Regions from separate parts of the Thalassolituus sp. UBA2590 genome, predicted to be linked through region 2. Evidence: predicted binding sites of a transcription regulator. Region 2 holds the regulator's gene; the other holds the start of a gene.
What was found. The regulator LexA, encoded in region 2, represses DNA repair genes until DNA is damaged. The targets are predictions, from matches to a motif close to TACTGTNTANNTANACAGTA.

Region 1 (4,030 bases), on a different contig from region 2:
CTGCCCCGAGTCAAAATTCTCAGTATTCTTGAGAGTAACCCAGAAGCGCACATGAGTGCTGAAGACGTGTATCGTTCATTGATCGACGCGGGTGAAGACGTGGGTCTTGCCACTGTTTATCGTGTACTGACTCAGTTTGAAAGTGCGGGTCTGGTTGAACGTCACAACTTCGATGGCGGCCATTCTGTATTCGAACTCGCACGTGGCGAACACCACGACCACATGGTGAACGTCGAAGACGGCACCGTGATTGAATTCTCGAACGAACAGATCGAACGCCTGCAGCACGAAATTGCTGAAGAACATGGTTTTGAGCTGGTTGATCACAGTCTGGTACTGTACGTTCGTAAGAAGTGACGTCAGGCTATTATTAGCAAGTACAATCAAAAAGAGCCGCAATTGCGGCTCTTTTTTTATATCTGTTTATACCTACTGATACGTTATGAGCCAGACGCTTTAAGAACCTGCCATGGCCAGCATTTCACCCGCATGAGCCAGTGTCTGTTGAGTGATTTCAACGCCGCCCAGCATGCGCGCCAGCTCTTCTTTACGCTGAGAGGTGCTTAGAGTGCGGATGCTGGTGTGCGTGGCTGAGTCGCCGCTGACTTTACTCACCTGAAAGTGATTATGGGCCTGTGCCGCTACCTGAGGCTGGTGGGTCACGCACATAATCTGGGCCTGTTCACCAAGCTCACGCATCAGGCGTCCGACACGCTCAGCGGTGCCTCCGCCCACACCGACGTCGACCTCATCGAAGATCAGACATGGGGTGTGCGACGTTGCTGCAGTGACGACCTGCAGTGCAAGGCTGATACGCGAGAGTTCGCCCCCAGAAGCAACTTTAGCCAGGGGACCTGCGGGCATACCTGGGTTGGTTTGCACTTCAAAGCCAACAAAGTTAAGCCCGTGCGGGTTCAGTTCACCGTCAGGCAATTCATCGCATCGGGTGGTAAAAATAGCCTTGCCGAGGCCCAGGGAGTCGAAGTGACTGCTTACTGCACTGCTCAGTTTACTGGCCGCTTTCTGACGCTTAGCAGACAGCTGCTGAGCGTCTTTCAGACAGATCGCTCTGAGATTGACCACTTCTTCTTCCAATGCTTCCAGGTCATCGTCTGACAGGCTCATGGCTTCTAATGCCGCTTCCTGTTCCTGCCAGTGGGCATAAAGCGACTCGGGCCGGATCTGATGTTTGCGCGCCATGCTATAAAGCTCGCTCAGGCGGGCATCAATCTGCTGCAGACGGTGTGGGTTCATATCGATGTTATCCAGATACCGCTGCAGAGAGCTGGCCGCTTCATCGAGTTGAATTTGTGCCTGATTCAGCATGTCACGGACTTCGTCCAATAACGGGTGTGTATCGTTGATGCTATCGACTTCCTGCAGAGCGCGGTGAACCATCTGGCTGGCAGCATCGTCGCCGGAATCTCCACCGTTACAGACGATCATGGCCGACTGGCCACAGATCAGAGTGTTCTCTGCACCGGACAAACGTTTCTGTTCGAGCTCGAGGTCGTTGAGTTCGTCCTCTTTCAGGTCCAGTTCGCGCAATTCACTGACCTGATACTCAAGCAGTTGTCTTTGCGCCAGAAGTTCGCTGCTGGATTCGCGCAGTGTGTGTAAGCGCTTCTCTTCTTTCTTCCAGGCTGAAAACCCACGGCGAACGGTCTCTGCGAGGGGGTTTAGCCCTGCATAGGCGTCGAGAATGTCACGTGCGGCGTCTTTTTCCAGCAACCGTTGATGCGCGTGTTGTGAATGAATGCCGATAAGGTGCTGCCCAAGATCACGAAGGTCGGCTGCAGACACCGGACGGCCGTTCACATAACCACGTGAACGGCCTTCTGCAGAAATGACCCGACGAAGTATAACGTTATCGTCGTCGGCAGGGAGTTCATGCTGCCTGAGCCATTCCAGAGCGGCGGCATTGGTAGAGAAAGTTGCCGCGACATCGGCTTTATCCTGCCCCTGTCGCACAGCTCCGGCTTCTGCACGTTGCCCCAGTGTCAGCCCCAGTGCGCCCAGCAGAATAGACTTACCGGCGCCGGTCTCACCGGTGATAACCGTCATGCCTTGAGAGAAATCGAGCTCCATATGCTCGATCAGGGCGAACTGATGAATCGACAGTGAGGTCAGCATACGACATCCTCTGGTCTGAATGTATATACAGTGTTTTTATATACAGTATCGGTTTCTGTCAAGGTGTTTTCCATGAACCGGGATTGAAAACAGGGGTTGAACTGCCAACGGCTGGCCCCATATAGCCGACAGCGATATGAATTAAGACCGATGACAGAGGTGACTGATGTCTGAAGAACAGAAACCCCAGGAAGAAATTCTGGAAGAAACTGCCGAACAGGAAGCGGTTGAAAACGCTGATGTAGAGGCAGAAGCTCCGGCTGATGCTGAGTTGGAAGCTGCCCGTGCGGAAGTGGCAGAAGCCAAAGATCAGGTCCTGCGTGTGCAGGCTGAAATGCAGAATGTTCGCCGTCGTGCAGAGCAGGACGTCGAAAAGGCGCACAAGTTCGCTGTCGAAAAGTTCGCCAACGAAATGTTGACCGTTGTCGATAATCTGGAGCGCGGTCTGGCTGCAGCGCCGGAAGAAGAAGCGACCAAAGCGATCCGTGAAGGTATGGAAATGACCCTTTCCGGCTTAATCAGTTCGCTTGAACGCTTCAAAGTTGAGCAGGTAAACCCGGAAGGCGAGCCTTTCAACCCAGAGCTACATCAGGCAATGAGCATGGTTGAAAATGCAGAACTGGCGCCAAACACAGTCATGGCCGTGATGCAGAAGGGCTACACCCTGAATGGCCGTCTGCTGCGCCCAGCAATGGTGATGGTCAGCAAAGGCGCCGCTCAGATCGACGAGAATGCCTGATAAAAAGTATGGAATAAGGTCTTGAAAGCAAAAAACGTGACCTTATATAGCTAACAACGACAGATAACGCTGTTTTTACAAAGTTTCAGATAGCCGCAGCAGGCGGCAAATTGGAGATTCAATTATGGGTAAAATTATTGGTATCGACCTCGGCACCACTAACTCATGTGTTGCGATTATGGACGGTGACAAGGCGCGTGTTATTGAGAACGCCGAAGGTGATCGTACAACCCCTTCTATCATCGCTTACACCGACGACGAGACTCTGGTTGGTCAGTCTGCAAAACGTCAGGCTGTTACTAATCCACAGAACACGCTGTTCGCAGTTAAGCGTCTGATCGGTCGTCGCTTCAAAGACGACGTCGTTCAGAAAGACATCAAAATGGTGCCTTACAAAATCATCGAAGCGGGCAATGGTGACGCTTGGGTTGAAGTGAAAGGCGATAAGTTTGCACCGCCACAGGTGTCTGCAGAAGTTCTGAAGAAAATGAAGAAAACTGCAGAAGACTACCTGGGTGAAGAAGTGACTGAAGCAGTAATTACTGTTCCGGCTTACTTCAACGATTCACAGCGTCAGGCAACAAAAGACGCCGGTAAAATCGCGGGCCTCGAAGTCAAGCGTATTATCAACGAGCCAACTGCAGCGGCGCTGGCGTACGGTATCGACAAGCAGTCGGGTGACCGTACTATCGCGGTATACGACCTGGGTGGTGGTACATTCGATATCTCTATCATCGAAGTTGCGGACGTAGACGGCGAGAAGCAGTTTGAAGTTCTGGCGACCAACGGTGACACCTTCCTTGGTGGTGAAGACTTTGACCTGCGTCTGATCGAATACCTGGCGGACGAATTCAAGAAAGAAAGCGGTATCGATCTGCACAACGACCCGCTGGCCCTGCAGCGTCTGAAAGAAGCCGCAGAAAAAGCGAAAGTTGAGTTGTCTTCAAGCCAGCAGACTGACGTAAACCTGCCGTACATCACTGCTGATGCGTCTGGTCCTAAGCACCTTAACGTCAAAGTGACCCGCGCTAAGCTGGAGTCGCTGGTAGAAGAGCTGGTTAAGCGTTCACTCGAGCCATGCCGCACTGCACTTGCGGATGCTGATCTGAGTGCGTCAGAAATTGACGAAGTCATTCTGGTGGGTGGTCAGACCCGTAT
Region 2 (4,030 bases):
GACGTTGCCAAAGCGGTTGAGCCCACTCTCCAGGCCCTGTAACCAGAGGATGCGGGAAAGTATCCAGTCCCGGTCCGGATGCTCTTCGGAAAGCTCTGAAGAATAGATTTCACCCGTTGGACGACGCCCACGGAATACGGCGTTTTCCGGCTGATCACGGCCAATAACAGCACAGATACGATGCCAGCCTCTCGGCGTGCAGCCGCTGCCTTCTTCTTCACCTATGCCATTCAATGCCGTTGACACTGAATATTCAGTAATGCCATCGCGCTCAGTCAGCCGCAAGAGTTGATCCTCGACTGAGATCTCAATAAACGGAAGATCTGACATCTACTGACGCGTTCCTTAGTTACCCGCAGGTGACTTCAGCCCGCTGGCGAGGAACGGCAGCAACTGATCGATAACATCCGGCGTGGCGGTGGGTTTACCGAAATCATGCTCCGCCATCGCGGTCAGAGAATCAACCCCGTTCAGTGTGAACATAGTCGCACCCAGCATGAAATGAACCCGCCAGAAGCGGTCTTCGTCGGAGAGCTCCGGCGTCGCCCGGGTAAGAAGATCCGAATAGCGGCGAAATACATGACCATACTCCACGCGCAGAAAACGACGTACATGGCCCTGACCCTGACTGTAGGCAAGCCCCAATAAACGCATAAAGATACGCAGACGTTCAGGCCGGTCTGCCCCCGAACGTAATGCGGTGTCAGATAAGAGCCGCAATAAAGACATCAGGTCAGCAGGTTGTTCGCCCTGCTCTGCATCGCAGGTATTGAGCGCCTTATCGAGTTCAGCGACAAAGGGCGTCAGAAAGCGGGCAAATACAGCCTGTATCAGAGACTTTTTAGAGCCAAAGTGATAATTCACGGCAGCCAGATTCACATCAGCCTTAGTCGTAATATTACGCAACGAAGTCTCCGCGAAACCCCGTTCTGAAAACAACTCTTCTGCAGCATCGAGAATGCTGCGCGCGGTATCTTTCTGCGCCATAGTGCCTTATCCAACTAACAAGTGTTTCAAACATACGTTTAAAACACTTAACACGCAACAATTGCAGCAATTCGGGGAAAATTCCGTCAGATCTAAAATTAGACGGCACTGGGTATTTACACAGTAAAAGGTACTGTATATATTTACACACACTGTATAAATCAACAGACTGGATAAATGTCATGGAAAAGCTCACGGCTCGCCAGCAGGAAGTTCTTGACCTGATTCGCTCAGCCATTGATGAAACAGGCTACCCGCCGACGAGAGCAGAAATTGCCGCAGAACTTGGCTTCCGCTCACCGAATGCAGCAGAAGAACACCTGAAAGCACTGGCACGAAAAGGTGCCATTGAGATGATGCCAGGTGCCAGCCGTGGCATTCGCATCGTAGGTGAAGACTCTCCGGGGCTGCCGGTAATCGGTCGCGTTGCAGCCGGTGAACCTATCCTGGCTCAGGAGCATATTGAAGATTACTGCGAAATTCCGCCGTCGTTCTTTAAGCCGGAAGCGAACTTCCTGCTCGAGGTGCATGGCGACAGCATGATCGACATCGGCATCATGGATGGCGATTACATCGCAGTGCATAAAGCAGAGACCGCACGCAATGGTGACATCGTGGTTGCCCGCGTCGGTGAAGAAGTAACCGTTAAGCGATACCACAAGAGCCGCAATCAGGTAACTCTGTTTGCTGAGAACGAAAATTACGCCCCGATTGAGGTCAACCTGAAAGAGCAGGAATTTGCGATTGAAGGTAAATACGTAGGTGTTATTCGTCGCCAGTAACGCGACCGACCAGAGTAACAGGTAAACGGTACACGACAGGAGAGATTGTTATGCGTCAGTTATCTTTCGAAGTATGTCCAGAAGCAGCACCACTCAGCTCTGCGGCACCCGTCAGAAGCGTGCCTAAAGGCAGTATGACGGAAGTCATTGTGTCTGAAGGCAGTGCATTACAACCCTTCCAGCTGTTGCCTGTGCTGGCTCTGTGCAGCGACCAGAAACGTTGGTTGATGTGGCTGAGCCCAAGCCAGAATCTGAACAAACAATGGCTGGCAAAAGCGGGCATCAGCGACTCTCCGGTACTTCACCTGAATACTCAAGTCGCTACTCAGTTTGACTTGTGTATCAAGGCGCTGAGATCAGGTAAAAGCCATTTGATTGTTGAGTGGTCAGGCGAACTCGCGGCAGATACCCGTCAACTGCTACGCCGTGTCGCAGAAGAAAACGGATCACACCTGTTCATTGTGCGTGGAGAATAAGACACTACCAGCCGGAGCTGGTAGTTGATCCGCCCGAATTACTGAGCAGTAGTAGCGGCAGGAACGTGCACAACGGCACCTTTTTCGTGCAACTCAACAACACGATCCAGTCGCTCAAGGGCTTTTTCCAGCGCGTCCTGGTTGTTCTCCATCGCTTTAATGGCATCTTTTGTTTCTTCGAGCGCGGTGCGCGTCTGCTCACGGGCTTCAGTGTATGCCTGAACGAGTTCAGAACTTTCTGGCTCATCGCTGCACGCGGTGATCAGTGAAGCGGAAAGTACTACAGTCGAGAGTGCTACTAGCTTTTTCATTCTCATCCTCAGAAGTCAATTTTCACAAGTACACCCGTTAACAGGGCTTTAGTTAGGATACTGAAATTCAAAAAAAAATCCGGTATCAGTTGCCCGATACCGGATTTTTTTATGAATTTGTCTGCCAGGGACAAATCAATGCAGGTGCTGACTGCTCTGCGGCACCTCAAAGTCGTCACTCTCGACTTCCATCCCAGACAGATCGCCCACGAGGCGCACGCCAGCCTCGAGCATTACTCTGGCCACATCCATATGGTGCTCCTGGAGACTTGCTTTCGCATCTTCAGAGAAACAGATACGAACCAGCGCATCGCTGTCCTGTTCGTCGGCACGACGCAGGGCAATGTCACCATTGGATAACTCTACAATTTCGAAAAAACCAGCCATAAGTGCCTCTTCGTTTCTGAGCGCGGATGATAACACAGGGGGGTGACGCTTTATACGAGAGTCACTGGGAGAATCAGCTTTCCTGCCGATTCTCACGCTGACTATCGATCAGGTCAGACAGATGCTGCCACCAGGACTGTGGCTGTATGTCATCGCTCTGTGCAACGGCAATGACGTTGACCGCACCCGCTGCCTGCGGGTTTCCAGCCGGGCCCGGACGCCAACGCGTTTCTGCCTCACGCAGAAATGCACTCAACCATGAGTAAGGGTCCTCGGCCAGAATCCGAATCTCGGTCATTTCACCGGTCACCAGAGGTGTCTTGTTCAGAAGATCTGAAAATGAACTGACTTCGCCGCGGTAAGTAGCAAGCGTCGCCAGCTCATTCAGATACGAAATAAAGGCATCCTGCATAAGGTACAGGCCTGAGGTCTCAAGCCCTTCAGCAAGTGCCGGGTTACCGGTTTCGCGACGCGCCTGCTCCAACAGCAATCGTGCCTGATAGAGTTTCTGGTTGGTGAAGCTCAGCCACTGACTCATCAGAAGTTCAGCTTCAGGCCGAGGTGCAGACCATCGCCGATCTTATGACGACCGCTCTGATCATCAAAAGAAACCGAGGTCATGCGGAAGCCTGTGTAAAGGTGGGCCGTCGGCAGAATATTAAAGTGCAGACGCAGATCTGCATCGACAAAGTTATTCACGTCACTGAATGACACAACCGGCGGCGCGTAGTACACATGACCACTCACACCAAAGTTACGGTTGAACGGGAAGTTGTAACGGGCAAAGCCGCCTACACCAATGGCGGCTCCGTCATTGTCATCAGTGAATATGCCGTAAGCATTGGCGCCAACACCGATATACAGGTCTGAATTCGGATTACGGACATCCACCACATGAACGCCCCCCGAGATGATGTCGCCCTGGTCACTCTCGTGCAGAGCCGCCAGGTTCAGGTGCATACCGGTATCCATGCGGGTGGCATCCCAGCCAACGCGAGCAGTAGTGTCCGCCAGGCTGATATCTAAAGATCCCCCAGCCATCGCAGAAGTAGAAATTGCAGCGACTGACGCTATAGCAGCCAGAGAA

Region 1: a site for LexA is predicted at 2,162-2,181, ahead of recN (DNA repair protein RecN). Genes of this name have one in related genera too.

Annotation. Positions count from the first base shown of each region.
Region 1 covers NZ_DDKU01000076.1:391-4,420, reverse strand. The annotation lists gene fur (ferric iron uptake transcriptional regulator) at 1-357, shown strand, start outside; gene recN (DNA repair protein RecN) at 457-2,133, opposite strand; gene grpE (nucleotide exchange factor GrpE) at 2,300-2,872, shown strand; partial or broken gene dnaK (molecular chaperone DnaK) at 2,997-4,030, shown strand, end outside.
Region 2 covers NZ_DDKU01000035.1:38,188-42,217, reverse strand. The annotation lists gene B2067_RS03245 (L,D-transpeptidase) at 1-330, opposite strand, end outside; gene B2067_RS03240 (TetR/AcrR family transcriptional regulator) at 346-987, opposite strand; gene lexA (transcriptional repressor LexA) at 1,170-1,769, shown strand; gene B2067_RS03230 (cell division inhibitor SulA) at 1,820-2,245, shown strand; gene B2067_RS03225 (hypothetical protein) at 2,284-2,556, opposite strand; gene B2067_RS03220 (hypothetical protein) at 2,692-2,943, opposite strand; gene B2067_RS03215 (DUF6586 family protein) at 3,017-3,481, opposite strand; gene B2067_RS03210 (YfaZ family outer membrane protein) at 3,481-4,030, opposite strand, start outside.